3 regions of the Stenotrophomonas sp. YJH_SMC_48-3 genome follow, and region 2 is predicted to be linked to each of the others. Evidence: predicted binding sites of a transcription regulator. Region 2 holds the regulator's gene; each other region holds the start of a gene.
The links. The regulator FliA, encoded in region 2, starts transcription of late flagellar genes. The targets are predictions, from matches to a motif close to TAAAGTTTNNCNNNCNNNGGCCGATAA.
Positions count from the first base shown of each region.

Region 1: the regulator FliA is predicted to act here: its motif matches at 1,663-1,689, upstream of AC5P65_RS20465 (chemotaxis protein CheW).
Region 3: the regulator FliA is predicted to act here: its motif matches at 9,038-9,064, upstream of AC5P65_RS11690 (GGDEF domain-containing protein).

Region 1 is NZ_JCAFSQ010000023.1:208-4,596, reverse strand. It holds partial or broken gene AC5P65_RS20475 (methyl-accepting chemotaxis protein) at 1-605, shown strand, start outside; gene AC5P65_RS20470 (flagellar brake protein) at 764-1,537, shown strand; gene AC5P65_RS20465 (chemotaxis protein CheW) at 1,732-2,223, shown strand; gene AC5P65_RS20460 (hypothetical protein) at 2,360-2,743, shown strand; partial or broken gene AC5P65_RS20455 (methyl-accepting chemotaxis protein) at 2,845-4,389, shown strand, end outside.
Region 2 is NZ_JCAFSQ010000005.1:4,731-18,439, forward strand. It holds gene AC5P65_RS09265 (chemotaxis protein CheW) at 152-1,252, opposite strand; gene AC5P65_RS09270 (ParA family protein) at 1,249-2,031, opposite strand; gene motD (flagellar motor protein MotD) at 2,036-3,052, opposite strand; gene AC5P65_RS09280 (flagellar motor protein) at 3,054-3,794, opposite strand; gene AC5P65_RS09285 (chemotaxis protein CheA) at 3,898-5,730, opposite strand; gene AC5P65_RS09290 (protein phosphatase CheZ) at 5,733-6,338, opposite strand; gene cheY (chemotaxis response regulator CheY) at 6,338-6,730, opposite strand; gene AC5P65_RS09300 (RNA polymerase sigma factor FliA) at 6,788-7,531, opposite strand; gene AC5P65_RS09305 (MinD/ParA family ATP-binding protein) at 7,528-8,415, opposite strand; gene flhF (flagellar biosynthesis GTPase FlhF) at 8,402-10,018, opposite strand; gene flhA (flagellar biosynthesis protein FlhA) at 10,164-12,224, opposite strand; gene flhB (flagellar biosynthesis protein FlhB) at 12,269-13,399, opposite strand; gene AC5P65_RS09325 (putative bifunctional diguanylate cyclase/phosphodiesterase) at 13,558-13,709, opposite strand, start outside.
Region 3 is NZ_JCAFSQ010000006.1:147,260-160,968, forward strand. It holds gene mfd (transcription-repair coupling factor) at 1-716, shown strand, start outside; gene AC5P65_RS11660 (HD-GYP domain-containing protein) at 763-1,380, shown strand; gene AC5P65_RS11665 (M13 family metallopeptidase) at 1,580-3,673, opposite strand; gene gpmA (2,3-diphosphoglycerate-dependent phosphoglycerate mutase) at 3,883-4,632, opposite strand; gene nfi (deoxyribonuclease V) at 4,727-5,401, shown strand; gene AC5P65_RS11680 (cation diffusion facilitator family transporter) at 5,440-6,420, opposite strand; gene AC5P65_RS11685 (TonB-dependent siderophore receptor) at 6,561-8,810, opposite strand; gene AC5P65_RS11690 (GGDEF domain-containing protein) at 9,097-10,512, shown strand; gene AC5P65_RS11695 (MFS transporter) at 10,608-11,810, opposite strand; gene AC5P65_RS11700 (winged helix-turn-helix transcriptional regulator) at 11,900-12,349, shown strand; gene AC5P65_RS11705 (metallophosphoesterase) at 12,423-13,550, shown strand; gene AC5P65_RS11710 (response regulator) at 13,683-13,709, shown strand, end outside.

The DNA of each region.
Region 1 (4,389 bases), on a different contig from region 2:
TCGCGTTCCAGACCAACATCCTGGCACTGAACGCCGCGGTGGAAGCCGCCCGTGCCGGCGAACAGGGCCGTGGCTTCGCCGTGGTTGCCAGCGAAGTGCGTACCCTCGCCCAGCGCTCGGCCGCCGCCGCCAAGGAAATCAAGGGCCTGATCGACGACTCGGTGGGCAAGGTCGCCGAAGGCTCCAGCCTGGTGCACCAGGCCGGCAGCACGATGGGCGAGATCGTCGCCTCGGTGCAGCGCGTGACCGACATCATGGCCGAGATCTCCGCCGCATCGCAGGAACAGAGCGCCGGCATCGAGCAGGTCAACCAGACCGTGGTGCAGATGGACGAAACCACCCAGCAGAACGCTGCGCTGGTGGAGGAAGCCACCGCCGCCGCGCGTGCAATGGAAGACCAGGCCGTGCAGCTGGGCGAAGCCGTGGCCCGCTTCCGGCTGGCATCGCAGGGCACGACGGCCATTCCGGCGCGTCCGCTGGCGGCGCCGGTACCGCGCCAGGTCGCAGCTGCCGCACCGGCCGTGAAGGCGGCCCCGGCACGTACGCTGCGCACCGGGACAGCCCAGTCGGCGCTGGCTGCAGACGGCGACTGGCAGGAGTTCTGATGTCGCCAGGGTCGGACCCTTCTCCCTCGGGAGAGGGGTCTGGCCCCTTACGCATGGAAAGTGATGCAAATCCCACTTCATAATCCGGTGCAGAGGCCGATATCCCCATCGAGCCTCGCGCCAACGCGTGCTGGCGCCCGCCCCTGACCGTAGATTCCATGTCCGACGGCAACGACACTGCAGTGCATGATGTCCACGCGGCTGATGCCGCCGACGAACGTTTCCTGGTCCGCAACCCGCGCCAGTTGCGCCAGCTGCTGCGCTCGCTGATCGACCAGCGATCACTGATCAATGCCCATATCGACGGCCGCGACCGGTCGTTCCCGACCGCACTGCTCGAACTCGAAGAGGATGAAGACTACCTGCTGCTCGATGGCAGCCTGCAGGAGGCTTCCAACCGCGCCGCCGAACAGGCCGACCATCTGCTGTGCTTCGCCCAGCTCGAGCGTGTCCTCGTGCGGTTCCGCCTGCACGCGCTGGAGCGCGTGGACAACGATGGGCACGTTGCCTTCCGCGCCCCCCTTCCGGACGAACTGGTGCATCTGCAACGCCGTGAGATGTACCGGCTGGAAACCCCCGTCACTGATTCGCCCCAACTGCGGATCCCCGCCGGCGAGAGCCGCGCCGACGCCCTGTCGATGCGGGTGGTGGACATCAGTGGCGGCGGCCTGGCGGTCGCCGTGCCAACCGATTGCGCAGTGTTCAGCCTGCAGAAGCGCTACCCGGCGGTGCTGTCGTTGCCCGACGGCCCGGACCTGGAGATCGGGCTGGTTGTCTGCAACCTGTTGCCGCAGCGCCAACCCAACGGGATCGAGATCAAGCGGGTGGGCATGCGCTTTGACACCCTGCCGCGCGGCGCCGACAGCGCCATCCAGCGCTACATCTTCCGCATCGACCGCCAGCGCAAGGCACGCCGCAACGGCGAGCTGTAGGGCGCGTTCGATGGGTAGTGCCGGCCGCTGGCCGGCAACCCGCATATTGCCGTTGCCGGCCAGCGGCCGGCACTACCGATCCTCGGCAGACCCACGCCGTGCGCGGATGCCTCCGAGCCGGCGCCTAAAGTCCCCCCCGGAGGGGCCGATATCGAGCCTGACACCGGGACTTCCGGCAGAACCAGGACCCCTCGATGAACGACAAGACCAACTCCGCCGCCAGCGCCGGTGGCGAATTCCTCAGCTTCACCCTTGGTGACGAGCACTACGGCGTGGACATCCTCAAGGTGCAGGAAATCCGCGGCTACGACGCCGTCACCCGGGTGCCGGATGCACCGGACTACATCAAGGGCGTGATCAACCTGCGCGGCACCATCGTGCCGGTCATCGACCTGCGCCTGAAGCTGCGCCTGGACAATGCCCGCTACGACGCCTTCACCGTGATGATCGTGCTGAACGTCGAAGACCGCGTGGTCGGCATCGTGGTCGACAGCGTCTCGGACGTCATCCCGCTGTCGGCCGAGCAGATCCGTCCGACCCCGGAATTCGGCGCTGCCGTCGACACCCGCTTCATCTCCGGCATCGGCACCCACGACGACCGCATGCTGATCCTGCTGGACATCGAGACCCTGCTCGACAGCGCCGACATGGGGCAGAACGCCCTTGCCGAAGACGCTGCTGCCTGATCGAGCGGACCTGCTTCACGTTCCGGTCACAAAACCCTTCAGTTCTCCCCGGCAGTGCCGATAGGGGGACAGAAGCCGGTCGCGCAGGAGCGCGCGGAACCGGAACGACCATCACCATCCCCGGAGATATACCTCGATGAAGTCCCTGCTTGCGTTCGTTTCGGCCGCTGTCCTGGCCACCACCGCCTCCTCCGCGTTCGCCCAGTCGGCCGACATGATCCCGCCGGAACTGGCACCGCGCTCGGTCGGCAAGGACGGCATGGTCTGCGGCAAGGTCGAAAAGGCCCGCTACGCAGAAGGTTCCGAAGGCCAGCCGACCTTCCTTTACATGGGCGGCGCCTTCCCGCGCCACACCTTCTCGGCCCGCATCGCCGGCGAGAACCGCAGCAAGTTCTCCTTCCCGCTGGAAACCCTGGAAGGCAAGACCGTGTGCGTGATCGGCAAGATCCAGCGTGACGCCTCGCGCGCGGAAATCGAAGTCAGCTCGCCGGCTGGCCTGAAGCTGGCCAACATCAAGTAATCCGCTGTCCGTCGGACCACGCCGGTGCTGGTGCCGGCGTGGTTTCTGCTGCAACCGGGCCCGATGCCCGGGCGCGTCTGCCTTAGGAGCTCGCAACGCCCATGCCGTGGATCAACAACCTGAAACTGATGCCGAAGCTGCTGCTGACTTTCGGCGTCCTCCTGCTGGTGATGCTGTTGCAGGGCATCGTCGCCTATCGCGGCCTGCATTCGCTGAACAACGTCACCACCGAGCTGGCCGGTTCACGCATGGAGAGCATCCGCCTCGCCGGCGAGATGCGCGGCATGCTGGGCGAATACCGCAATGCCGCCTACCAGCAACTGATCCGGGCCAGCGACGACGTCAAGTCCGATGCGCGCAAGCAGGGCGTCGAGCTGCGCGCGAGCATGGACAAGTCGATCAAGGAGTACCCGAAGCTGGTCGACAACGCGCAGCAGAAGAAGCTGTTCGACACCTTCGCCAAGGAGTGGAAGGACGCCCTGGCCTCCTATGACAGTGTCACCGAGATGCTGGAGCTGGACCTGCCGGACGATGCCATCGATACCTTCGTCGGCGAAACCCGCACCAAGCACCGCAAGGCCGCCTCGGCACTGGAAGCGCTGATCGCCGAAGACAACCGCCTGGCCCGCGCCTCGCGCGAACAGGCCGCGTCCACCTATTCCGCCTCGGCCGTGCTGACCGTGATCGCCCTGCTGGGTGGCGCTGCGCTCGGCCTGGTGCTGGTCTGGCTGTTCGCCCGCGCACTGGTCGGCAGCGTGCGCGGCGCCGTCTCGGTCGCCAACGACGTCGCCGGTGGCAAGCTCGATGGCCATATCGACGTCAGCCGCCAGGACGAGGTAGGCGAACTGATGCAGGCCATGCAGCGCATGCAGCGCGACCTGCGCGAACGCATCGAGACCGACCAGGCGGTCGCCCGAGAGAACCTGCGCATCCGCACCGCGCTGGATTACAGCTCCACCGGCGTGTACCTGACTGATACCAGCAACAACATCGTTTACACCAATCGCGCCCTGCAGCAGACCCTGAGCCAGTACCAGGACGACGTGCGCCGCGACCTGCCGGACTTCGATGCCCAGGCCTCGCTGATCGGCAAGCCGGTCACCGTGCTTGAGCACCGTGGCGAAATGGACCAGACCCTGCTGGGCAACCTGAAGGCGCACGGTGTCGCCCGCCGCCCGATGCAGTATGGCGACGCCCAGTTTGCCCAGGTCGTCTCGACCATCCGCAATGAGGACGGTGACACTGTCGGCTACGTGGTGGAATGGCGCGACCGTACCCAGGAAGCGCAGGTTGAAGCGGAAGTGGCCCGCGTGATCGCCCAGGCCGCCGCCGGCGACCTGTCCGGCCGCATCGATGCTACCGACAAGGAAGGCTTCTTCCTGCAGCTGGCCCAGCAGATCAACGGCCTGCTGGACGCCAACGCCGGCAGCATCGAACAGATCTCCGGCCTGCTCGCCGCACTGTCGCAGGGTGACCTGACCGTGCGCATGCACGGCGACTACCAGGGCGTGTTCGCCCGTATGCGCGACGATGCCAACGCCACGGCCGCGCAGCTGAGCGAGATCGTCACCCGCATCAAGCAGTCCAGCCGCGCGATCAGCTCGGCCGCCGGTGAGATCGCCTCGGGCAACAGCGATCTGTCGCGC
Region 2 (13,709 bases):
GTTCCGTGATCCATAACGGCACCCCGGCAGGGTTCTTTAGGGGAATCGACGCGGTGCGCCGATGCGGTGTTGTTCGGGGACGGGAGATGCCAATGCTGCGCATCGGCACCTGCAGTCCCCGACAGGCACCGCGTCGGCGCAAAGCGCCGACTCAACTCAACAGCCGTGTGGCGTCGAGCAGGATCATCGGACGCTGGCTGACCCGGGCGACGCCACGGAACAGGTCGTTGGAAATCTGGCAGATGCGCGCGGTATCAGGCGGCTCGATCTGCGAGTCGGTAAGGTTGGCGACATCTTCCACCGCCGACACGCGCAGGCCGATGGTTTCGCCGTCTTCCTCCAGCACCACGATGCGGGTCTGCGAATCGTCTTCGGCAGCGGCCGCACCCAGGTGCAGGCCGAGATCCATCACCGGTACCACCTGGCCCCGAAGGTTCATGATGCCGAGCATCGCTGGTGCGGTGCCGCGCAATGGCAGCAGGGGAACTGGCAGCACCACTTCCTGCACCTTCAGCAGTTCCAGCGCATAAGCCTGGGTGCCGCAACGCAGGCGCAGCCAGCGCGAGGTGCGCTCGCCGGCGCGGCGGTTCTGCGGATGCGGGCTGCTGGCGGGCTGGAGAGCCTGTGCCTGCAGTTCCTGCCAGGTGCCGGGACGGTTGGTGGCCGGGGCATCCACGGCAACGCGGGGCGGCGGCGCGACGGCAGCGGGCGCAGCCGGGGCAGGCGCGGGTGCAGGGCGCGGCGCCGGGGGCGCTACCACGGCCGGGGGCGGCGTGGGGACATCCGCGCCGCCGGCAGCGGCCTCGAACGCAGCCTGCAGGCCGGGGCTGTCAGTGTGGGCGAGGTGATGGCTGTCGGCCGCGTCGGTCTCGTAGATCACTTCGTCGGGCAGGTCGTCCCAGGTGGGCTCCGGGCCGGCCTTGGCCGGGGCCGTCTCGTGGATCACCTCGTCAGGCAGATCATCCCAGGTCGGTTCCCGCTCGGGAGCGGCGACCGGCATTGCGGCGGCCTCGAAGGCGGCTTCGAGCGCGGCGTTGTCCGCGGCAGGCGCCGCGGCGACGGTGTCGGTCTCGTAGATCACCTCGGCCGGCAGGTCATCCCAGGTCGGCTCATGTTCCGGTTGCGATATGCTGGCCGGGGCCGGGGCCGGGGCCGGGGCGACGCTGTCCGGCGTTGGAAGCACGACGGCCGGAGCGATCGCTTCGCCCAGCAGTTCGTCCAGATAGTCGTCCAGTACGCCGGTGCTGTTCATGCGGCCTGCTCCAGGGCGCGGGCATCCTCACCGAGGATCCAGTTCAGTGCGCGGCGATAGGCGGCCAGGCCGCGGCCCGGGTACTCCTCACCAACGCTGGGCAGGGTCAGGCCTGCGGCATTGCTGATGCGGGTGTCGATCGGAATGGCGTCTTCCCACACGCGGGTGCCATGACGATCCTGCATGGTGCGCAGCGACTCGTTGCCGGCGCGGGTGCGGCGGTCGAACAGGGTCGGCAGGATCGAGATCGGCAGCGGGCGGCGGCGCGAGCGCTCGACCATCTCGCCGGTGCGGACCATGCCGTCCAGGCCATGCAGGGCCAGCGGCTCGGCCTGGGTGGGGATGATCAGGCGGTCGGCAGCGGCCAGCGCGTTGATCATCAACAGGCCAAGGGTGGGGGCACAGTCCAGCAGGATGTAGTCGTGCTGGCCCTGGTGGCGCGCCAGTGCGTTCTGCAGGGCCAGGCCGAGGCCGGGCTGGTTGGCGCTGCGGCGCTCCAGCGTGGCCAGCGCCGACTGCGCGCAGACATAGTCCAGGCCTTGGATGCTGCTGGCATGGCACAGGCTGGAAAGATCGGCCGGCGGAGCGCCGAACAGTTCCAGCACGCCGGCCGGCGGCGGATCCACCGGTACGCCGAAGGCGCGGCTGAGCGAGGCGTGCGGATCGAGATCGATCAGCAGCACGCGATGGCCCAGCGCGGCCAGGCCGCGGCCGAGGGCGAGGGTGGTGGTGGTCTTGCCGACTCCGCCCTTCTGGTTGGCGATTGCCCAGATGCGCATCGGTTTACTCCTTCATTGCCGGGGGAACGGCGGCGCCGACGCGGCTGCCAGCCGGCACCGGCGGCAACTTCACCGGTGCGATGGGGGAGGTGGGGGCGCTGGCCGGAGTTGCGGCGGCTTGTTCGGTGGTGCTGTTGTCGACGGCGCCGGTGGCCGCATTGAGGCGCTGGCCGAGCGGATCCACCGAATGCGAGGTGTCGGCCAGGATGATGACCATCACCCGGCGGTTGCGGTTGCGCCCCTGCGCGCTGTCGTTCTCTTCGCGCGGACGGAACTGGCCATAGCCGACCATCGCCAGCCGCGACGGCTGCACGCCCTGGTCGGCGAACAGATGCACCACGCTGGCGGCGCGTCCGGCCGACAGTTCCCAGTTCGAAGGGAAGGTGGCGGTGGCGATCGGCACGTTGTCGGTGTGGCCTTCCACGCGCACGCTGTTGGGCACGTCACGCAGCACCTCGGCGAGGCTGGCCAGCGTCTGCCGTGCATGCACGTCCAGCGCGGCCGAGCCGGTGGGGAACAGGATGTCGCTGTTGATCTCCACTTCAATCCACAACTCGGTGCGGCGCACGCTGATCATGCCGCGGTCGATCAGCGGCGCCAATGCAGCGGTGAGGCGGTCGGCGATGCTGTTGAGCTGGCGCTCGGCACGGGCGATCTGTTCCTGGTTGTGCACGGAGACCGGCATGCGCATCTGCGAGGCCATCGACGGCAGCAGGGTCGGGTCGTGCGACGGCGCCGGCGCGGAGGGGCCGATCTTGGTGCCGGACTTGATCACCGAAGGGCTGTCCCAGCCGCCACCCTGCACCTGCTTGTTCCCCACCTGCACCGGGTTGATGGTGCGCGGTGCGCCACCGAAGGCATCGGTGAGCGCGTCGGCCATGATCCGGTACTTGCCCTCGTTGACCGAGGAGATCGCGTACATGACCACGAAGAAGGCGAGCAGCAGCGTCATCAGGTCGGCATAGGGGATCGCCCATGCTTCATGGTTGGCGTGCTCTTCGTGGTGCTTGCGGCGGGCCATGTCAGTGCAGGAAGCCGGAAAGGTTGGTTTCGATGTTGCGCGGGTTCTCGCCCTGGGCGATCGAGATCAGCCCTTCAATGACCATTTCGCGGTCGCGGGTGTTGTGCGAGATCACACTCTTGAGCTTGGCAGCCACCGGCAGGAACAGCAGGTTGGCCGAGGCGATGCCGTAGATGGTGGCGGTGAACGCGGCGGCGATGCCGTGGCCGAGCTTGCTCGGGTCGGCCAGGTTCTTCATCACCGCGATCAGGCCGAGCACGGCGCCGATGATGCCGAGGGTCGGGGCGTAGATGCCCATCGCTTCGAAGACCTTGGCGCCGGCCTGGTCCTGGTGTTCCTGGCTGCCCAGTTCGATTTCCAGCATGTGCCGCATCGATTCGGGCTCGACGCCGTCCACCAGAAGCTGCAGGCCCTTGCGCAGGAACGGGTCCTGCTGCGCTTCCACCTGCGATTCCAGACCCAGCAGGCCCTGGCGGCGGGCGATGTTGCTCCACTCGACGATCTGCTGGATCAGTTCGCGGCGATCACTGTGTGGCGGGCGTACGACCCAGCGCACGATCTTGAACGCATGCTTGAACACCGCCGGCGAGGTATGCAGCAGGATCGCGGCGACGGTGCCGACGATGACGATCACGAACGCCGCAGGCGACCACAACGACGCCAGGCCGGCGCCCTTGAGGATGCTGCCGCCGACCAGCGAGGCCAGGGCGAGAAAGAGTCCAATGAGGCTGAGTCTATCCATGGTTCCGGTATCGGCGTGTATGAATGGGACTTGAGACACCGGTAGATCGCGTACAGACGGTAGTCACAGTTTTTCGGGTCGCCGGGCATGGCCCTGGCGGGGTTCAACGCAGCCCGTCCACGTCCAGGATCAGGGCCATGCGACCATCGCCGATCAAGGTTGCACCGGCATAACCGCGCAGGCCGCGCAGGGCCTTCGGCAGTGGCTTGATGACCACTTCCTCACGCCCGCGCACCTGGTCCACGACCAGCCCGAAGCGGGCTTCGCCGGCCTGCAGCACCACGATGGTCAGCAGGGTTGACGCGGCCGGTGTCACATCCAGCCACTGGCGCAGGTCGACCAGCGGCAGGGTGTGCGAGCGGCGATCAAGCACGGCGCGGCCATCGAACCAGCCCAGCGAGGTGCGCGGCGCGTGCAGCACTTCCATCACGCGTGCCAGGGGTAGTGCGTAGACGTCCTCGCCGGCCTGCACCAGCAGGGTCGGCAGGATCGCCAGGGTGAGCGGCACGCGGATCAGGAAGCGGCTGCCACGACCCAGTTCCGACTGGATCTGGATCTGGCCGCTCAGTTCGCGGATGCGCGACTGCACCACGTCCATGCCTACGCCACGGCCGGAGATGTCGGTGACCTGCTGCTTGGTCGAGAAGCCCGGCAGGAACACCAGGTGCAGGCACTCCTCGCTGCTCAGGCGGGCAGCGGCCTCCGGATCGATCAGGCCTTTCTCACGCGCCTTGGCGCGCAGCTTCTCCGGGTCGATGCCGGCGCCATCGTCCTGCACCTCGATGCTGACGTAGTCGCCTTCCTGCTGCGCCGACAGGCGTACATGGCCCATCCGCGGCTTGCCTTGTGCTTCGCGCAGGTCGGGCATTTCCACGCCATGGTCGATGGCGTTGCGGACCAGGTGCACCAGCGGGTCGGCCAGGGCCTCGACCAGGTTGCGGTCGAGCTCGGTCTCGGCACCGATCAGCTCCAGGTCCACTTCCTTCTTCAGCGAGCGGGCAACGTCGCGGGCGACCTTGGGGAACCGCGAGAACACCTTGCCCACCGGCTGCATGCGGGTGCGCATCACCGCCGATTGCAGGCGCGCGGTGGCGATATCCAGCGTCGACACGGCGCGGTCCAGCTCTTCATCGCGCAGGCGTGCACGCAGGGTCTTGAGCCGATTGCGCGACAGCACCAGTTCGCCGATCAGGTTGACGATCGCGTCCAGGCGTTTGGTATCAACGCGCACCGTGTGTTCGGCCTCGGCCAGCGGCTTGGCCGCCGGCTTGGCCACGGGTGCCGGTGCAGCGACCGGGCGCGGCGCGGGCGCCGGCGCCGGTGCCAGGACTGCAGCAGGCTTGGCACCCGGTGCGGCGCCACCGTGCAACTGGTCGAGCAGGGCTTCGAACTCGTCCTCGCTGATCAGGCCGTCGTCGGCTTTTTTTGCCGGCGCGATCGCAGTCGGAGCATTGCCACCGTGCAGCTGGTCGAGCAGCGCCTCGAATTCGTCGTCGGTGATCAGGTCGCTGCCCCCCGCGGCGGGTGCTGCGGCGGCGGCGGGCGCAGCCACGGCACCCCCGTGCACGTCGAACTGGGCGATCAGGTCCGGCGGCGCATAGCCCGGCTCGGTGCCGGACGACACGGCGTCCAGCATCGACTGCAGGTAATCCAGTGATTGCTGGGCCGCGTCGAAGTGGTGGGCCTGCAGCACGGCCTGGCCGGCGCGCGCCGCGCCCAGCGCCTCCTCAGCGGCGTGGCACAGCTCGACCATGGCAGTGACGCCGAGGAAGCCGGCGCCGCCCTTGAGCGTGTGGTAGCCGCGGAACACCGCATTGAGCTGGTCGCTGTCCTGCGGTGCCTGCTCCAGCGACACCAGCTGTTCGCCGAGGCGGTCCAGGATCTCCTGCGCCTCGATGATGAAATCGGCAGTGATGTCGTCGGATACCGCGCTCATGCTTACAGCCCCAGATCCGACAACAGGTCGTCGGCGTCGTTCTGCGAGACCGCGTGGCGGTCCAGTCCCTTCAGTGCCGGCCCGGCCAGTGCCGGGTCGGTGCGATGCTGTTCCGGCGGCAGGCCGAGTGCGCCGAAGCCCTCGTGCACGCGGCGGACGATGCCGACCACGCGACGGATGATCTGCCCGGTCAGGTCCTGGTAGCTCTGGGTCAGGGCGATCTCGGTCAGGTTGTGGCGGATGCGCTCGAGCTGCGCGTCCTGGCCTGGCTGCAGGCCTTCGGCACGCAGCTGTTCGGTCAGGCTGCGGCATTCCTCGGCCAGGTCCAGGGTACGGTGGGTGGCCTGTTCGGTCATCGCCACCACGTGGTCCAGGCGCGCGCAGGCGTCATCCAGCTCACCGGCCTCGCTGGGCACGGTCGGCAGTTCACCCAGCGCCTGTCCCAGCTCGCGGGCCAGCCGCGACAGGCCGCTCATCATCGGCTGCGTGCGCAGCGCGACCAGTCCGTCGATGCGTTGCCGCCAGGCAGCTTCGTCACCGGACTCCAGTGCGTCCAGGGCTTCCTGCAGGCGCAGGGCCAGGGCGTTCTTGTCGACCGTGGTATCCATCAGGCGCTGGCCGCCAGGCGTTCGAAGATCTTGCCGAGCTTCTCTTCCAGCGTCTGCGCGGTGAAGGGCTTGATGATGTAGCCGTTCACGCCGTTCTGGGCGGCTTCGATGATCTGTTCGCGCTTGGCTTCGGCAGTGACCATCAGCACTGGCAGGGTCTTCAGCTTGGCATCGGCGCGGATCGCCTTGAGCAGCTCGATGCCGGTCATCACCGGCATGTTCCAGTCGGTGACGACGAAATCGAACGACTGGCTCTGCAGCAGCGACAGCGCGGCATGCCCGTCCTCGGCTTCGGCGGTATTGGTGAAGCCAAGATCGCCCAGCAGGTTCTTGACGATGCGACGCATGGTCGAGAAGTCGTCGACGATCAGGATGCGCATGTTCTTGTTCAAAGCAGAGTTCCTTTGTTGTTCATTCCGGGTGGCCGGGGGCAGCCGCCTCGGGCATGTTCACTCTTCCAGGCCGGCGTCGGCCGCCTCGAAAATCTTCAATCGTCCACGCAGGCGCAGCACGGCCTGGCCGTGGATCTGGCAGACCCGCGACTCGCTCACGCCGAGCACCGCGCCGATCTCCTTCAGGTTCAGTTCCTGCTCGTAATAGAGCGAGAGCACCAGCTGTTCGCGCTCGGGCAGGTGGCCGATGGCCTTGCCCAGCTCGCGGCCGAACTCGCCGCGCTCCAGCACCTGCTGCGGCGTCGGGCCGCCCTGGGCGACGGTATCCAGCTCGCCCTGGTCCTCGATGCGTGACTCCAGGCTCAGCACCTGGCCACGCGCGGCGTCTTCCATCAGCCGCAGGTATTCGGGCAGCGGCATCTCCATCGCGGCGGCCACTTCGGTGGCGCTGGCGGCACGGCCGGTGCTCTGTTCCAGGCGGCGGATGGTGGCAGCGGCGTCGCGTGCGCGGCGATGCACCGAGCGCGGCACCCAGTCGCCACGGCGGATCTCGTCGATCATCGAACCGCGGATGCGGATCGAGGCGTAGGTCTCGAACGAGGCGCCCTGGTCGGCGTCGTAGCTGCGCGACGCTTCGATCAGCCCCATCATGCCGGCCTGGATCAGGTCGTCCACCTCCACGCTCGCCGGCAGGCGTGCGGCCAAGTGGTGGGCGATGCGCCGCACCAGGTCCGAGTGCTGGGAGATGACCTCGTTGGCCGCCGAGCGCTGGACCTCCCGGTACTGGGCTGCGCCTTTCATGCGGCCACCCCGCGCTGCTTGAGAATGCGCTCGAGGAAGAACTCGACGCCGCCACGCGGTTCGGTCGGCGCCTGCCAGCGTGCGGTGCGGCGCGCGATCTCGGTGATCGCCAGCGCGGCTGGGCTGGACGGGTAGGCCTTTACCACCGGTTGCTGGCGCTGCACCGACAGGCGCAGCCAATCATCCTGCGGCACACAGCCCAGATAGTTCAGCGAGACATCGGCGAGGAATTTCTCGCAGACCCGGGTCAGCTTTTCGTACAGCACGCGGCCCTCGTTGGGGTCGCGCACCATGTTGGCCACCACCTGGATGCGGTCCACGCCGCGCTCGCGCGACAGCACCTTGATCAGTGCGTAGGCGTCGGTGATCGAGGCCGGTTCGTCACAGACCACCACCACGGTGTCCTGCGCGGCCTGGCAGAAGGTCAGCACGCCATCGGTGATGCCGGCGGCGGTGTCCACCACCATGATGTCCAGTTCGCGTTCCAGTTCGGAGAACACGTTCACCAGGCCGACGTGCTCGGCCGGGGCCAGCTCGGCCATGTGGCGGCGACCGGACGCGGCCGGGACCACCAGCACGCCGTTCGGGCCTTCGACGATGACGTCGTCCAGCGAGCAGCGGCCGGCCACCAGGTCGGCCAGCGTAAAGGTGGGGTTCAAGCCCAGGATCACGTCGATGTTGGCCAGGCCCAGGTCGGCGTCCAGCAGCAGCGTGCGCTTGCCCATGCCCGCCAGCGCCACAGCCAGGTTGGCCGAGACGTTGGTCTTGCCCACGCCGCCCTTGCCGCCGGTCACCGCGATGGTGCGCACAGGGCCGAGCGGCTCGCTGCGGGTGGCCGACAGCGGGAAGGTCTTGGTCAGCTTGGCGTACTCACGCGACGGCATGGTTCAACTCCGGGTTGCAGGGCATATCGGCCGCTCGGCGCAAATCTTCAAGGCGAAGTACGAGATTGGCTGCACTGGCCCGGTGCAGGTCCTCCGGGACGTCCTGGCCATCGGTCACCCAGGTGATCGGCAGGGCATGGTCCACGGCCACAGACAGGGCGTTGCCGAAGCGGCCGGTCTCGTCCAGCTTGCTCAGCACCAGACCCTGCAGGTTGGCGGCGCCGAAGCGGCGGACCACCTCGTCCATGTCGCCGAAGCTGGTATTGGCCGGCAGCACCAGCAGGGTGCGCACCTGGCGGGCGGCACGCAGCCACTGCAGCTGGGCGGCCAGCGCGCGGTCGCGCGGGCCCAGCCCGGCGGTGTCGATCAGCACCAGCTTGTAGTCCTTCAGGCGTTCCAGCAGCTGGTCCAGGTCGGTGCCGCTGTTGGCCTCGTGCACCGCGATGCCGAGCTGGCGGCCGTAGCCGTAGAGCTGCTCGCGGGCGCCGATGCGGGCGGTATCGGTGGTGACCAGGGCGACGTCACGCGGCGCGTGCTTCTCGGCGAATCGCGAGGCCAGCTTGGCGATGGTGGTGGTCTTGCCGGCGCCGGTCGGGCCGACCAGGGCGATCACGCCGCCTTCTTCCAGCGGGTCGACCGGGGCGATCGGAAGCTTGCGCGAGATCAGCCCCAGCATCAGGCCGCGGCCACGATGGGCTTCGGTCTCCAGCGGGATCTGCATGGCCACGTCGCGGGCCAGGCCGGCATCGAAGCCATATTCGTCCATCAGGTCCAACGCGGTGGCGCGCACCGGGCAGCCGCGCAGGCGCTCGTCGGTGAAGCGGTTCATCTCGCGCTCGATCACCTGGCGCATGCCGGCCACTTCCTGGCGCAACTGGCGGATCTCGGCGTCGTCCTGGGCGACCACCGTCAGCACCGGAGCCGCAGCCAGGGTGGGGGCCGGCGCGGTTTCGACAATGGCATCGGCCAACGCCGGTTCGCTGGCGGCGCTGGCCGGCTGCGCGTCGGCGACGGCAGCGGTCGGCAGCGGCGGCGGCTGCACGGCCGGCGCCACGCTTTCGTGATGCGCCTCGTGCGGCGGATCGATCTGGAAGCGGGCGCGGTTGGCCGGCACGGCGGCGGCCGGTGCAACGATGGCCTCGGCGAACGGCGCGAAGATCTGTTCCGGCAGCGCCGGTTGGTTGACGGCGGCACGCGCGAGGGTGGCCGCAAAGCCTGTGCTGCCGCGGGTCGGCACGATCTCGTCGGCGCTGTCCAGGGTGCGGCCGGTGGCGCCGACCGCGGCGCGGGCGAGGGCGGCCACCGCCGAGGTGGTGGCGGCGACCGGCTCCGGTGCCGGGGTGGCGCTGCGACGGCGGGTGACGGCGGCGATCACCGCATCGGCGGCGGTGCGCGGTTTGGGCGCCGGCGGCGGCGCCACGTCGCGGCGCGAGGCTTCCAGCGCACGCTGCACGGCGCTTTCATCGTAGTTGGCGGCGGCGACGATCTCGATGCCTTCCTCGATCCGGCGGTTGGACAGGATCACGGCATCAGGACCATGTTCCTTGCGCACCAGGTTCATGGCCGAACGCATGTCGGCGGCGACGAATCGTTTGATTTTCATGCTGTGGTCACGAGGCGAAGACGGCGGAGTGGCGGCCGGGGAACTCGGGTGGTCGGTGGTCTGCACGGTGCGGGTTCCCCTTGGTATCTGTCTGTTGCGTTGGTTCGAAGGTGGTGTCTGTTTTCTGGCGCGTCGGCGGGCGGCGTCAGCTGATCGTTCCGACCAGCTTCAGGCGCTTGTCCTCCGGCACCTCGCTGTAGGCCAGGACCGACAGCGACGGAACGCTGTGGCGGACCAGGCGTGCCAGCGCGGCGCGCACCGGGCCAGGTACCAGCACGACCGCGGGCTCGTTGCGGGCTTCCTGCTTGCTGACACATTCGGCCAGGCTCTGGTGCAGTCGCTCAGCGAGTCCGGGTTCCAGCGCGGCGCCGTTGCCCTGCGTGGACTCCTGCAAGACACGTTCCAATTGCGGGTTGAGGGTGAACACCGGCAGCTCCGCCGACATTCCGGCGATCTCCTGCACGATGAAGCGGCCCAGGGCGGTGCGCACGGCGGCGGTCAGCACGGCCGGGTCCTGGCTGCTGGGGGCATGTTCGACCAGTGCCTCGGCGATCTTGCGCAGCTGGCGGATCGGAATGCGCTCGACCAGCAGGTTCTGCAGCACGCGCACCACCGCCGACAGCGGCAGCGCCTTCGGCGTCAGATCTTCGACGAGCTTGGGCGCGCTCTTGGCCAGGTTGGCCAGCAGGTGTTGCACTTCCTCATGGCCGAGCAACTCAGGTGCGTGCTCGCGGATCAGGTGCGAAAGGTGGGTGGCGACCACGGTGGCCGGGTCGACCACCGTGTAGCCCAGCGTTTCGGCCTGGGCACGCTGGTGCGGTTGGATCCAGGTGGCATCGAGGCCGAAGGCGGGGTCCTTGCCGGCGATGCCTTCCAGCGTGCCCAGCGCGCTGCCCGGGTCCAGCGCGAGCTCGCGGTCGGGGTGGATCTCGGCGGTGGCCACCGGCACGCCGTGCACCAGCACGCGGTAGCCGTTGGCGGGCAGTTCCAGGTTGTCGCGGATGTGTACCGATGGAATCAGGAAGCCGACATCCTGGGTCAGCTTGCGGCGCACGCCCTTGATGCGCGCCATCAGTTCGCCGCCCTGGTTGCTGTCCACCAGCGGAATCAGCCGGTAGCCGACCTCCAGGCCCAGCGGATCGACCGGGCGCAGTTCGTCCCAGCTCAGTTCGGCGGTGGGCGCCGGCGCGGCCGGGCGGCCGAGGGCGCTGAGCGCCGCCGGGTCCTTGCCCGTTGCGGCGGCATCGGCGGCCGGGGCCTGGGTCTTGCGGTACAGCTTCCAGGCAATGAAGCCGAGGATCGACGCCAGCGTCAGGAAAGCGACGTTGGGCATGCCCGGCACCAGGCCCACCAGGCCGATGATGCCGGCGGTGATCGCCAGCGCCCGGTACTGGCCGAACACCTGGCCGGTCATGGCCTGGGCCATGTCCTGCGAGCGCGAGGCGCGGGTGACCAGCATCGCCACCGCACTGGAGACCAGCAGCGCCGGCAGCTGGGCCACCAGGCCGTCACCGATCGACAGCAGGGTGTAGGTGGCAGCGGCTTCACCGAAGGGCATGCCATGCTGCAGCACACCCACGGCCAGGCCGCCGAGCATGTTGATGAACAGGATCAGGATGCCGGCGATGGCGTCGCCGCGGATGAACTTGCTGGCACCGTCCATCGCACCGTAGAAGTCGGCTTCCTCGCGGACTTCTTCGCGGCGCAGCTTGGCTTCTTCACGCGTCAGCAAACCGGCGTTGAGGTCGGCGTCGATCGCCATCTGCTTGCCGGGCATCGCGTCGAGGATGAAGCGCGCGGTCACTTCCGAGACCCGGCCGGCGCCCTTGGTGATCACCACGAAGTTGATGATGGTGAGGATCGCGAACACCACGATGCCCACCGCGTAGTTGCCGCCGATCACGAATTCGCCGAAGGCGGCGATGACCTTGCCCGCGGCATCGTGGCCGTTCTGGCCGTTGAGCAGGATCACGCGGGTGGAGGCCACGTTCAGCGCCAGCCGCAGCATGGTGGTGATCAGCAGCACGATCGGGAAGATGGTGAAGTCCAGCGGGCGCTTCACGTAGACCACCGCCAGCAGCACCATCAGCGAGATGGCAATGTTGAAGGTGAACAGCGCATCGAGCACCGGCGCGGCCAGCGGCACCACGACCATGGCCAGCAGGGCCAGCACGATCAGCGGCGCGCCAAGACCCTGGCGGATCATTTCCAGGGCGCGGCGGGTGTTGAAGCCGGTGGAGGGCTGGGCGCTCACGGGCGGCCTCCCTTGCCGAATTCATCCACCTGGATGTGCGGGGCGTCCGGCATCGGGCCAGTGCGCCACGCGCGCAGCTGGTAGACGTAGGACAGGACCTGGGCGACGGCCGAATACAGTCTCACGGGGATTTCCTTTCCGAGTTGGCCCTCCCGATACAAGGCGCGTGCCAAAGGTGGGGCAGAGACGATCGCGACCTTGTTGCCGTCGGCCACTTCACGGATGCGCAGGGCGGTCTCGTCCACGCCCAGGGCGACCACGGTGGGGGCGTTCATGGCGCCGCCCTCGTACTTCAGGGCCACCGCGTAGTGGGTGGGGTTGACCACCACCACGTCGGCGGTGGGTACCGCTTCCATCATCCGGCGGTTGGCCATCTGCTGCTGCAGCTGGCGGATGCGGCCCTTGACCTCGGGGCTGCCCTCGCTTTCCTTCATTTCCCGGCGCAGCTCTTCCCGGGTCATCTTCAGCTTGCGCGTCCAGTTCCAGCGCTGGTACGGCGCGTCGATGGCGGCCAGCACCAGCATCGCGCCGGCGGTGGCCAGCAGCAGGCGCAGGGTGAAGCCGAGGCCGTCGGTGATGGCCGTCTCCAGCGGGTGGTGGATCAGGCCGCGCAGGGTGTCGAAGCCGGTCCAGACCACCAGCCCGGCGGCGACGCCGACGAAGGCCACGCGCAGCAGCGATTTGGTGAACTCGGCAATGGCCTCCGGGCCGTACAGGCGCTTGAGCCCGCTCATCGGGTTCATGCGGTTGATGTCGGGCATCAACGCCTTCTGCGACCAGCGCAGGCCGCCCATCACCAGCGGGGCGACGAAGCTGGCCAGCAGGCAGACCAGCACCAGCGGCGCGATCACCAGCATGAACTGCATCAGCAGGTCGCCGAAGTGGCCGAACAGTTCCTTCGGGTTCTGCCGCAGGCTCTGTTCCGGGCTCAGCGCCTGCTTCATCCAGGCCGTGGCGCCGCGGCCGATCGAGCCGCTCATGGCCATCACCGCCAGCACGCCGGCGCCGAACACGGCGGCCGTGCCGAGCTCGCGCGAGCGCGGCAGGTTGCCCTGTTCGCGGGCGTCGCGCAGGCGTTTTTCGGTCGGTTGTTCGGTCTTTTCGCCGGCGGATTCGTTCTCGGACATCACGGGCACTGCGGCAGGGGTTGCCGGGGTGCGTGCAAGAACTGTTCCGTGATGGGGTGTTGCCTATCCACGCGCGGCGCGGATCTATTTGTAGAGCCGAGCCCATGCTCGGCTATGTTTGGATCGGGCGCGAAGAGCAGCCGAGCGCAGGCTCGGCTCTACAGGGGAGAGTTGTCGCTGGACGGTGGGCTCTGCGCCAGCTCCACCCGCGGCCGCGGCAGGTCGTGCAGCTGCATGAAGCGCGCCGCGTCGACCGGGCGGCCGAGCAGGTAGCCCTGCAGGTAGTCGCAGCCCAGGCGCTCCAGGTAGG
Region 3 (13,709 bases), on a different contig from region 2:
GTGCCTACGCCTATCTGATCACCCCCGACCGTCGCGCGATCACCCCCGACGCCGAGAAGCGCCTGGAAGCGATCGCCTCGATGGACGAGCTGGGCGCCGGCTTCACCCTAGCCACGCACGATCTGGAGATCCGCGGCGCCGGTGAACTGCTTGGCGAGGACCAGAGCGGGCAGATGGCCGAGGTCGGCTTCAGCCTGTATACCGAGCTGCTGGAACGCGCGGTACGCAGCATCAAGCAGGGCAAGCTGCCCGACTTGGATGCCGGTGAGGAAGTGCGCGGCGCCGAGGTCGAGCTGCATGTGCCGGCACTGATCCCGGAAGACTACCTGCCGGACGTGCACACCCGCCTGACCCTGTACAAGCGCATTTCAAGCGCGCGCGACAGCGATGCACTGCGCGAGCTGCAGGTGGAGATGATCGACCGCTTCGGCCTGCTGCCGGATGCAGCCAAGCACCTGTTCGCCATCGCCGAGCTGAAGCTGAAAGCCAATACGCTGGGCATCCGCAAGCTCGACCTGGGCGAGAACGGCGGCCGCATCGTGTTCGAGTCCAAGCCGAACATCGATCCGATGGCGGTGATCCAGCTGATCCAGAAACAACCGAACCTCTACGCCATGGAAGGGCCCGACAAGCTGCGCATCAAGCACCCGCTGCCGTTGCCGGAAGACCGCTTCAATGCGGCCCGCGCCCTTCTGACCACCCTCGCCCCGGGTTGATCGCCCCCCCGAACACCCCGCACCGGTCCCCACCCGGTGCGGGCGGATGACCATGCTCCCTGACGCCGTACCCGCCCCCGACCTGCTGCACGCGCAGTCCTGCCTGATCGATGCGCTCTCGATGTCGCTGCAGATGCGCGACGCCTACACCCGCCACCACTGCGACCGCGTCGGCCTGCTCGCGCAGTGCCTGGCCGCGCACTGCGACCTGGGTCAGGAGGCCTGTGCACAGGTCGGCCTGGCCGCGCGCTTCCATGACATCGGCAAAATCGGCATACCCGATGATGTGCTGCTGGCACCACGCCGGCATACCGATGAGGAACGCGCGATCATGCGTGAGCATCCGGTGCGCGGCGAACACATCTTCCTGGCGACCGGTCGCAGTGACGCCGCGCCGGTCGCGCAGCTGATCCGTGCCCATCACGAGGCGTTCGATGGGAGCGGCTACCCCGATGGGCTGCGCGGCGAATCCATCCCCCTGGGCGCGCGCATCGTCACCATTGTCGATGCCTACGATGCGATGACCAGCGTACGCCCGTATCGCGACGCAATGGAGCACGAAACCGCCTTGCGGATCATCGAAGCGCAGTCCGGCGGGCTGGTGGACCCCTACGTGCTGCAGCGCTTCCATCGCATGCTGGCGCGGGAACCTGCGCTGGCCTGAGATCTTCCCGACGGTGAAACGACCCGACGGTAGAGTCGAATGTTAGTCGACTGCTCTTCGTCCAGATCGCGAAAATCCCCCGCTGCGCGCGATAATCGACTAACAGTCGACTCTACCAGCCGGCGCTGCGCTGCCGGCCTGGAAGACAAAAGGCCCGGCGTTCGCCGGGCCTTTCGCTCCACGCATCACGGGTGATCGATTACCAGATCACCACGCGCTTGTCGTCGGCGCGCACCATCGCATCACCCGCCTTGCACTGGAATGCAGCAGCGAACGAGGGCATGTTCGACGGCGCACCGTTGGCACGGAAATTGGCCGGCGCGTGCGGATCGGTGTTGAGGCGGACGCGCAGCTCACCATCGGTGAAGTTGCGGCGCCACACCGTGGCCCAGTTCATGAAGAAGCGCTGGTCCTGGCTGTGGCCGTCAACCTCGACATTCGCCTTCGGGTCTTCCTTCAGCGCCATCTGCAGCGCGTCGTAGGCCACGGTCAGGCCGCCCAGGTCGCCGATGTTCTCGCCCAGGGTCAGCTTGCCCTTCACGAACACGCCCGGCACCGACTCGTAGCCGTCGAACTGGGCGACCAGCTGATCGGTACGCTCGGTGAAGGCCTTGCGGTCGGCGTCCGTCCACCAGTTGTCGAAGTTGCCGTTGGCGGCGAACTGGCTGCCCGAGTCGTCGTAGCCGTGCATCATCTCATGGCCGATGACTGCACCGATGCCGCCGTAGTTCAGCGCCGGATCGGCCTTGGCGTCGAAGAACGGCGCCTGCAGGATCGCTGCCGGGAACACGATCTCATTCTTGGTGGCGTTGTAGTACGCGTTGACGGTCTGCGGGGTCATGCCCCATTCGGTCTTGTCCACCGGCTTGCCGATCTTGTCCAGCATGTAGCGGTAGTTGAACGCACGCGCCGCCTGCATGTTGCCCAGGTAGCTGTCGCCGTTGGTCTGCAGGCCCGACCAGTCACGCCACTTGTCCGGGTAGCCGATCTTCGGGGTGAAGCTGGCCCACTTTTCCAGTGCCTTCTTCTTCGTTTCCTCGCCCATCCACGGCAGCTGCTCCAGCCGCGCCTTCAATGCCTGCGACAGGTTCTCCACCAGGTGCTGCATGGCCACCTTCGACTCGGCCGGGAACACGGCGTCGACGTACAGCTGGCCCAGGGCTTCGCCCATGCCACCGTTGACCGACTCCAGCACGCGCTTCCAGCGCGGCTGCATTTCCTTCTGGCCACGCAGGGTGGTGCCGTAGAACTCGAAGTTGGCCTTCTCGAACTGGCTGCTCAGGTACGGCGCGGCATCGTCGATGGTGTGGAAGCGCAGGTAGGCCTGCCAGGTGCTGGCCGGCACATCGGCCAGCATCTTGTCCATTTCACCGAAGAAGCCCGGCTGGGCCAGTGAGAACTTCTGCGCGGCCGGCACCTTCAGCGTGTCGAACAGCGCGGTCCAGCTGAAGTTCGGGGTCAGCCTGTCGGCCTCAGCCGCGCTGAGCGGGTTGTAGCGCTTGGCCGGATCACGCATTTCGATGCGCGACATCGAGGCCTTGGCCAGGCGGGTTTCGAAGGCCATCACGGCCTTGGCCTGCTCGGCGGCCTGCGCCGCGTCCACGCCGGACAGGGTCAGCACCTGTGCGATGTAGGCCACGTAGGCGTCGCGGATCTTGGCCTGCGCATCGTCGAAGTAGTAGCCCTTCTCCGGCAGGCCCAGGCCACCCTGGCCGACGTAGGCGATGACGTTGGCCGAATCCTTGTAGTCGGCATTGGCGAACAGCGAGAACAGCACGCCCTTGCCTTCGGCCTGGCTGTCGCGCAGGTACCGGGTGATGGCGGCGGTGTCGTTAAGCGCGGTGATCTTGTCCAGCTGCGGCTGCAGCGGCGCCAGGCCGGCAGCTTCGATCTTCGCTTCGTCGTTGCCGGTCTTCCAGATGTCACCGATCTTGGCTTCCACCGAGCCGGCCTTGGCCTGGCTGGCGGCGGCCTGCTGCACCAGCGCGTGCTGCACTTCCAGCGAGCGCTCGCGCAGGATCTCGAAGCTGCCCCAGGTGGTCTGGTCGCCCGGCACCGGGTTGGCCTTCAGCCACTTGCTGTTGACGAAGCCATTGAGGTCGGTACAGGCGGAGATGGACGGATCGAGATCAGCGCTGTTGAGCGAAATCAGCGGCGTCTTGATCTGCGACAGGTCGAAGGCTGGCTTGGCGTCGGCGCTGGCCGCCGGTGCGGCGTCATTCTTGCCACAGGCCGCCAGCGAAGCAGCGATGGCGATGGTCAGGCCCAGCGGGACCAGGTTGCGGACGTTCATGAGGCTCTCCTGCGGGTAATTTCACAGGGTAGCCGGGGGCGTGAGGTTGGGGACCGGCCAAAGGTCACAGAGCGTCCTTCTGTAGAGTCGAGCCATGCGCGACTGCTCTCCGTTCCGGGTTCATGCTTCGTGCGGCAAAAGCCCAAAGCAGCCGAGCGTGGGCTCGGCTCTACAGAAGCGAAGGCCGGCTTGCGCCGGCCTTCTGCTTTTTATTTCGCCTTGCCTTGGTTGGCCACGGCTTCGGCGGCCTTGCGCGCCGCTTCCGGGTCGCCCAGGTAGCGGAACGACTGCACGGTCAGGTCATCGTTCAGTTCGAACAGCAGCGGGATGCCGGTCGGGATGTTCAGCTCGAGGATTTCCTCGCGCGAGACATTGTTGAGGTACTTGTACAGCGCGCGCAGCGAGTTGCCGTGGGCGGTGACCAGCACGGTCTTGCCGTCCTTCAGCTGCGGGGCGATGGCGTCGTGCCAGTACGGCAGCACGCGATCCAGGGTGGTGGCCAGCGACTCGGTGCCCGGCAGCGCGTTGCGGTCCAGACCGGCGTAACGGCGGTCATGGATCGGGTGGCCCGGATCTTCCAGTTCCATCGGCGGCGGCGGGATGTCGTACGAACGACGCCACACCTTGACCTGCTCCTCGCCGTGCTTGGCCGCGGTCTCGGCCTTGTCCAGGCCCTGCAGGCCGCCGTAGTGGCGCTCATTGAGGCGCCAGGACTTGTTCACCGGCAGCCAGTCCTGCTCCAGCTCGGCCAGCGCACCCTGCAGGGTGTGGATGGCGCGCTTCAGTACGGAGGTATGGGCGACGTCGAACTGCAGGCCTTCCTCGCGCATCAGGCGACCGGCGGCGGCCGCTTCGCGACGCCCCTGCTCGGTCAGGTCAACATCGACCCAGCCGGTGAAGCGGTTGTCCAGGTTCCACTGGCTCTGGCCATGGCGCAACAGTACGAGTTTACGGGTCACTGCAGGGTCTCCAACGCGAGGAAAGGCAGGCTGCCATTGTAGCCCCGGGCGCCACTCACCGGGCCGTGGCGCCGCGCATGCGATGCTGTGGCCAATGAGTACGGTGATCGACCCCGGACGCTGGGAAGGCAGCGTCGCCGCTGCCCGCGCGCAGCAGATCCAGCTTGCCAGCCGCGTGGAGCGCCAGGACCGCTTGCCCCGCGACACGCGCTGGCTGGCCGGGCTGGATGTCGGCTTTGAAGACAACGGCGCCATCACCCGCGCCGCGGCGGTGCTGCTGGATGCGAAGACGCTGCAGCCCGTGGCGCAGGAGATCGCGCGGGTTCCCACACTGATGCCCTATATCCCGGGCCTGCTCAGCTTCCGCGAGCTGCCGGCGCTGCTGGCGGCACTGGCGCTGCTGCCGCAGGCGCCGGATCTGGTGTTCGTCGATGGCCACGGCATCAGCCATCCGCGCCGGCTTGGCGTCGCCGCGCATCTTGGCGTGGTCACCGATCTGCCGAGCATCGGCGTGGCGAAATCGAAACTGGTGGGAAGGTTCGTCGAACCGGGCGCCGAAGCTGGTGCGCATACACCGCTGCTGGAGGGCGACGAGCAACTGGGCTGGGTGCTGCGCAGCAAGGTGCGCTGCAAGCCGCTGTTCGTGGCCGGCGGCCATCGGGTCAGTGCCGATACCGCGCTGGCCTGGGTGCAGCGCACCCTGCGCGGTTACCGGCTGCCGGAGCCGACCCGGCTGGCGGATCGGCTCGCCTCGCGACGGGACGAATAGCTGCGCCAGGCATCTCCCGGCACGCGCGTCATCTTCGATCAGCGATGCACGTGACCGCGATGGCCCTGCGCGTCCTCGCCATGGTCGTGGGCCTTGTGGCCCTCGTGTCCGCCGCCCTTGGCCGGCGCCGGCCCGCCACAGGCTTCGCCACAATGGTCCGCTTCAATCTGCAGTGTCACGTGCTCGATACCGAAGTCATCATGCAGGCGACCGCCCAGCTCGCGGCGCAATGCATCGGCGTCGGTGCCGTCGCGCATCACGATGTGCGCGGTCAGCGCCGGCGTGCTTGAAGCCAGCGCCCACACGTGCAGGTCATGCACGTCCAGGACTGCGGCGTGGCCGGCCAGGCTGTCGCGCACCCTGGCCACATCCATGCCCTTGGGCACGCCTTCCAGCAGCACGTTGATCGCCTCACGCATCAGCACGTAGGTACGCGGCAGCACCCACAGGCCGATCAGCACCGCCAGGATCGGGTCGATCGGTTTCCATCCGGTCCACTTGATCAACAATGCGCCCGCAATCACTGCCACCGAGCCGAGCATGTCGGCCCATACTTCCAGGTAGGCGCCCTTCACGTTGAGGCTCTCGCCACTGCCCGCCTGCAGCAGGCGCATCGAGATCAGGTTGATGACCAGGCCCGCCGCAGCAATCACCAGCATGCCGGAGGAGGCGATCTCCTGCGGCTGGCGGAAACGGCCGACCGCCTCCCACAGGATGTAGGCGGCGACCACGAACAGCATGGCACCGTTGATCATCGCGCCCAACGCTTCCAGCCGTGCATAGCCGTAGGTGCGGCGCGCATCCGGCGGGCGCCGGCTCAGCCGCACCGCGACCAGCGCGATCATCAGCGCCAGCGCATCGGTGGCCATGTGTGCGGCGTCGGACAGCAGCGCCAGGCTGTTGGTCCAGAACGCGCCCACCACTTCGACGACGAGGAAGGTGGTGGTCAGGCCGAGTGCCCACCAGAGGGGTTTCTCGTGGCGGATCTGGGATGGCAGATGGTCGTGGTCGTGGCCCATGGCAACAGCTCCTTTGCGATGCGGTGCAGGCTACGCGGTGCCGGCGGGAGAGACTATTACGATGTTTATAACATTGCAGGCCACACGAGCCCTCGCCGGGCGTGGCCCGGCGAGGGCTGCAGACCGACGACCGCCTGCGGTCAGAAGCCGAAGCGCAGGCTGGCCCAGTATGCGCGGCCCGGCTCGTTGTAGGTCGCCGCCCCGGCATCGCTGCTGTTGGCCTCGCGGAACAAGCGCTTGTCGGCCAGATTGTTCACTCCGAAACCGAAGCTGACCGTCTCGGTCACCTTGTAGCGCGCGCTCACGCCCCAGATGTTGTACGCGCCACGATCCTGCAGCGCGATCGATGCATCACAGCTGCCAGTGCAGCGCGGGTCGTTGTTGATGTTGGTCGTGGCCGGTTCCTGCTTGCCGTAGAAGGTGCCGGTCAGCAGCATGGACAGCCTGTCGGTGGCCTGCCAGTCCAGCATGGTGTTGATCGTGTACTTCGGGATCACCGACAGCGGCTGGTGCGTGGTCTTGTTCTCGTTTTCCACCATGTAGGTGAAGTTGTTGCTCCACTTCAGGCGGTCGCCCTGCACGCCCAGCAGCGGAATGACCAGGTTGCCTTCCAGCCCCTGCACGATCGCCTTCGGCGCGTTCTCCCAGCGGAAGATGCGGCCCTTGGTGTCGGCGGTCAGCCCGATCTGGGTGTAACCGGCCTGGATCTTGTCCTTGTAATCGTTGTGGAAGTAGGTCAACGACGCCTGCCAGCCGCTCTGCGGTGCCCACTCGATGCCCAGTTCCTTGTTCAGGCTGGTTTCCGCCTTCAGGTCTGCGTTGCCGCGCATGTAGCAACCAGCGCCCAAGCTCGGCAGCGCATTGGGGCAGCCGTTGCCGCGGGTGTAGTAGAGATAGTCCGGATTCGACTGGTACAGGTTCGGCGCCTTGAACGCGCGGGCAATGCCGCCCTTCACCACCCAGTCGCTGTTGATACGGAACTGCGCATTGAGGCTGGGGCTGGTGTTGTTGCCGAACTGGCTGTGGTGGTCGAAGCGCAGGCCCGGGGTAACGATCCAGCGCTCGCCCAGGTAGATGTTGTCTTCCACGAACGCCGCCGTGGTCTGCGCGTCGGCCTTGCCCCGCGCACGGTCGGCCGACAACCCTGGAATACCGCCGCCGCTGCTGCTGGACTGGCTCATCGAATACGGATCGGTCAGGCGGCTGTCCAGGTATTCAAAGCCGAGCGTCCAGATGTTCTCTGCGCCGCCCAGTGCGGTCGGGAAGCTCACTTCGCCATCCAGCTGGTAGTTGCGCAGGCGCGAGGTCGACCAGTCGGTGCCGTTGAAGCTGCCTTCCGGGCCACCGGCCAGACCTTCGTTGATGCGCGAGTTGTTCACCGCTTCCACCGCGGCGGTCAACCGCGAGGTCACGTCGCCCCAGCGACCGCGATGGGTGATCGCGCCGGTGGTGCGGTACATGCGGTTGGTTTCCGCTTGGCCTTCGGCCAGTGCCGCCAGGTCGACACCGGTCGAGGTACCGGTGGTGCTGACCGCGCGATCGCCAGCGTAGATGTTGCCCTGGCGGCTGGTGCCGGCTTCGAACTCCACCACCTGGTTGGCGGTCACGTCCCAGCGCAGCAGCGCGTTGACGTCGCGGTTCTTGACGCCCTCGCGGCCAGCTGGCGGCACTGCGTTCGGATTCGTCGCGTACCGGCGATTGAGGTCCAGCGAATCGGCGTCGGTCCTGTTGAGATTGCCGTACAGGCGGAACGACAGGGTATCGGTCATCGGCCCGCTGAGCTGCAGGCCGACGCGCTCGCTGCCCCCTTCGGCACTGTGCTCGGGCACCAGGCCATACAGGTCGACCGCACCGGTCAGGTCGCCGGTCGGGCGCTTGGTGATGATGTTGACCACGCCGCCGGAAGCACCGGAGCCGTAGCGTGCCGCCGCCGGGCCGCGCAGCACTTCGATGCGCTCGATCATTTCCGCCGGCACCCAGTTGGTATCGCCGCGGGTATTGCGCTCGCCGCTGCGCCCCATGCGCACGGCATCACGGGCACCGACGCGCTTGCCGTCGACCAGGATAAGGGTGTTTTCCGGGCCCATGCCACGCAGGTCGATCTGGCGGTTGTTGCCGTACTGGCCCGAGGCGCTGTTGCCGGTGAGGTTGACGCCCGGCATGGTGCGCAGCAGTTCGGCGATGTCGTTGGCCGGCGGGCGCCTGGCGATGTCCTCAGCGGTGATGGTCGACGTGCCCAACGCCTGGCGGGCAATCTGCGAGGCGGTGACATGCACCGTGTCGATATCGGTGGCGTCGGTTTCAGCCTGGGCGGTCAGGGCGCTGCCCGCCAGCAGGGCGGCAACGGCAAGCGCCAGCGGGCGCGGCGAAAGGACAACGGCAGGAGACATGATCTGGACCTTCTGGCAGGGCAACGGGGCCTCTGGCAAAGGGCTTGAGGCAACGACGAGGGGGAGGCGGAGCGTCGCTGCAGTCGCCTGCGGCCCGATCCGTGGGCGCATTCTCCCATCAATGCGAGTGATTCTCAAATGCGTTCACTCATTGCCGCAGTGGCGCCGATGTGCTTTGCGCACCGTGCAACCCTGCATCGCGCTTAAACTGGCCGGCTTACCCGCCATCAACCGCACGCCACCACGGCCGATACCCGTGGTTTGGCGTACGCAGTCAGAGATCGACGTGGAACCACCTCAACTGGACGATGCCAGCCAGCCGCTGGCCGAGGCCTGGCAGCACTGCCTGCAACAGGCTGGCCCTGCCGCCACCGCGCTGCTCAAGGCCGCTGCCACCGATGCCCCAGCCGTGCTGGCACAGCGCTTTTACGAAGTGCTGCTGCAGGACGGGCGTGCACGCCGCTTCCTGTCCCACGACCAGGTCAAGCAGCGCCTGCAGCCGGCCATGCAGCGCTGGCTGGTGCAACTGCTGACCACTGATCGCGACAGGATCGCCAGTGCCGTGGCCTCGCAACGGGTGATCGGCGATGTGCATGCCCGGGTCGGCATTCCGGTCGACCTGGTCACCCGCGGCGCGCGCGTGCTCAAGCACGAGCTGTTCGTGCGCCTGCGCGACGACGCACCCGACAGTGCCACCGCGTTCGCCGCCATCGACTGCCTCAGCGCGATCATGGACATCGCCATGGAAGGCATGACCCTGGCCTACACCCATGCGCGCGAACGATCCACCCGTGCCGATGCGGCCTACCGGTTGTTCTCGCTGGTGCAGAACGTCAGCACCGAGCGCGAGCGCCAGCGCGCCCTGCTGCTGGACTGGGAAAACGCACTGCTGTACGCACTGGCCGGCCACGTGCAGGCCGGCGAAAGCGCCAGCCTGGCGACCTCGGAATTCGGCCTGTGGTTCACCCACAAGGGCATCCCCAGCTTCGGCGAGAGCAGCGAAACCCAGCAGGTCGGCCAGCTGATGGCCCGCATCGACGGGAACCTGCAACAGGCAAGCAACGATGTCCCGGCGCAGCGGCTGGCGGTGCTGCCGGCCATCCGCGAGGATCTGGCCGCCATCCGCACCCTGATGACCCTGCTGTTCGAGCGCATCGGCGAACTGGATGCCGGCAGCGATGCACTGACCAACCTGCTCAACCGCCGGTTCCTGCCGACCGTGCTGCGCCGGGAAATCGAGCTGGCCACGCGCAACGGCACGCCGTTCTCGCTGCTGCTGCTCGACCTGGATCACTTCAAGGCGATCAACGACGGCCACGGCCACGATGCCGGCGACCGCGCGTTGCAGCACGTGGCCGGCCTGCTCGGCCAACTCACGCGGGGCAGCGACTATCTGTTCCGCTATGGCGGCGAAGAATTCGTGGTGGTGCTGGTGGCCGCCAGCGAGTCACAGGCCTCGGTGATCGCCGAGAGCCTGCGCCGGCAGATCGCACAATCACCGGTAGCACTAGCCAATGGCCAGGTGCTGGAGCTGACCGCCAGCATCGGCGTGGCCGGTCACGATGGTCATCCGGACTACGAACGGTTGATGGCACGTGCCGACGCGGCGATGTACGAGGCCAAGCGCAGCGGCCGCAACCGCGTGGTGGTGGCCAGCGCGGACCTGCAGGAAGCCCCGGGGCGGCGTGCACTGCAGCGATGACGACAGGACAGGTAGAGTCGACCGCTGGTCGACTGTCGCGCGCAGCGCGGGATTTTTCGCACGCGGGGCGAAGAGCAGTCGACTGACAGTCGACTCTACCGACAGTCGACTCTACCGGTTCGCGCGCCAGCCGATGCGTTGAACGCCACCACCCGCCATGCTGCCCACCACAGCAGCGCCAGCAGCGCGATGCCGGCGCCCAACAGGCACACTGCTGGCCAGCCATGCCGGGCCTGCACCCAAGGCCCCGCAGCCGCACCCGCCCCACTGCCAACTGCATAGAACAACATGTACAACGCCACCAGGCGCCCATGCTGTTCTGTCGGTGCACGCAGCAACAATGCCTGGTTCGAGACATGGAGTGCCTGGCCGCCGAGGTCGAGCACGACCACACCCAGCAAAAGCAAGGACAGCGAACGCGGCAGGCCCAGCAGCGGCCACCACGCGACCAGCATCAACAACAGCGCGCCGAGGCTGACCCGATGCGCGAAACCACGGTCCATCCAGTGCCCGACCCGCGACGCCATCAATGCACCTGCCACCCCGGCCAGGCCGAGCGCACCGATGGCTGCGGTCGACCAGTGCAGCGGCGGTGCCGACAGCGGCAAGGGTGCCGCCGCCCAGAACACATTGAGGCCGGCAAACAGCAGCAATGCCAGCGGCCCGCGCTCGCGCAGCGTTCGATCGCGGCGCAGCATGCCCAGCATCGAGCCGATCAGGTCGCGCCAGCGCGGCGGCACTGCGGGTATCGGCACGGCCGGCAGGCGCCGCCACAGCAGTACGGCCAAGGCCGCCATCAGCGCTGCCGAAAGCAGATAGACCGCTTGCCAGCCGGCAATGGCCGCCACCGTGCCGGACAGCACACGCGCCAGCAGCAGCCCGATGAACACCCCACCCTGCACGGCGCCCACCACGCGCCCCCGCTGCGCGGCCGGAGCCATCGCTGCCGTATAGGCGATCAAGCCCTGGGTGAGCGCGGTGCCCAGCAGTCCGGCCAGCAGCATGGCCGACAGCAGCCAACCGGTCGTGCGTGCCGCTGCCAGCCACAGCAGGGCCGCCACCAGTGCCGCCAGCTGCAGCCGCAGCAGGCGCCGCCGGTCACCGCGATCGGCCAGCGGCAGCAGGCCGAGCAATGCAAGCACGCTGCCGGCCTGGGTTGCCGCCAACACTGCGCCCGCCACGGCACGGTCCAGTGCGAAGGCCTGTGCCAGCCGATCCAGCAGCGGTTGCGCGTAATAGACGTTGGCCACGCTGGCGCCGGCCGCGACCGCGAGCAGGGTCAGCAATGGGCGGGACATCGATGCGCTCATGATGTAGTTGCAATTTGAAACTTGATGCAGGCTATCGCCATTGGTTTTAAACTGCAACCACATTCGGAGGCCCCAGCATGCACGCCAACATTCCCTGCCCCGTTGCCCGCAGCGCCGACCTGCTCGGTGATCGCTGGGCACTGCTGGTGATCCGCGATGCCTTCGACGGCGTCAGCCGCTTCGGCGACTTCCAGCGCAGCCTCGGCGCGGCGCGCAACATCCTCAGCGATCGCCTGCGCAGGCTGGTCGAGGCCGGCATCCTGCAACTGCAACCGGCCTCCGATGGCTCGGCCTACCAGGAATACGTGCTCACCCACGCCGGCCAGGAACTGTTCCCGCTGCTGGTCGCGCTGCGCCAGTGGGGAGAACGCCATCGCTTCAGCGCCGGTGAAACCCATTCGCAGTTGATCGAATCCAGCACGCGGCGACCACTGCCCTACATGCAGCCACGCGGGCGCGACGGTCAGCCGCTGCAGGCCGCCGCCACCCGCGTGCGCAAGCTCAAGGACGACCGGCGCGGCGCCTGATCCGCCCACTCGCGCACACCGACGGACGCCCGCGCCGGTTAGCATCGGATCTTTCCGCCGCTGGATGCCGCCGATGTCGCGCTGTCGCCCTTCCCTGCTGACCGCCCTGCTGTTGCCGCTGCTGGCCTGCGCCACAGCAACCACGCAGGCCCGCGAGGTTGCCGCGCCCGCCGACCACGTGCAGGCCGATGGCCCCTATGTGTTCCGCCAGGGCGACCAGCTGCAGGCCAAGTGGATCTGCGACGACAAGGTCGAGTCGCGCACGCTGGCCATCAACACGACGGGCACCGATATCGCGCCGCGCTGTGGCTACGAGCACACCGTACATGTGGCCGCGCCGAACGCACCTTCGATTTCCGTGCTGCCGGCTGCACCGCGCATCGTCGCGCTGTCGGACATCCATGGCCAGTACGGGCTGCTGGTGCGCCTGCTGCGCGCCCACCACGTGATCGACGCGGAGGATCGCTGGGCGCTGGGCAAGGACACACTGGTCATCGCCGGCGACGTGTTCGACCGCGGCCCGCAGGTGACCGAGGCGTTCTGGCTGCTCTACGGCCTGCAGCAGCAGGCGGCCGCCGCCGGTGGCGCCGTGCACTTCGTGCTCGGCAACCACGAAACCATGGTGCTGTACGACGACCTGCGCTACGTCAACCCGAAGTACCTGCGCAGCGCCCAGCTGCTGGGCCGCAGCTACCCGCAGCTGTATGGTGCCGATTCGGTGATCGGGCAGTGGCTGCGCACCCGTCCGGTGCTGCTGAAGATCGGCGATACCCTGTTCCTGCACGGCGGCATCTCGCCCGAGGCGGTGCAGCTGGCGCTGGACCCGGCACGCACCAACGCGGCCTATCAGGCCTCGCTGGGCCTGCCCAAGGCCGAAGTGAAGGCCGACCCGGCCACGGCACCGCTGTATGACGGCAAGACCAGCCCGATCTGGTACCGCGGCTATTTCGATGGCCGCCTCGACACCGCGGGTGTGCAGGCCGTGCTCGACCGCCTGCAGCTCACCCGCATCGTGGTCGGCCACACTTCGATGCCGCACGTCAGCAGCTTCCATGGCGACCGCGTAATCGCGATCGACAGCAGCATCAAGAACGGCGAGAACGGCGAACTGCTGTTCATCGAGGATGGCAAGCTCAGCCGTGGCCTGCTGGATGGTTCGCGGGTGCCGCTGGCGCTGGGTGAGCCGGGCCTGCAGGACTGAATGGAGGGACAGCGCGACGGTGCCGGGAGGTGCCGGCGCGCTCCACCTTCACCCGGTTTGCGGCTACCCTTCGGCAGCCGAGAGGCCCAACCCGTCCATCCGGTGGGCCTGACCGTTACAGGAGCCCCGCGCATGCGCGTTCTGATTGCTGAAGACGAC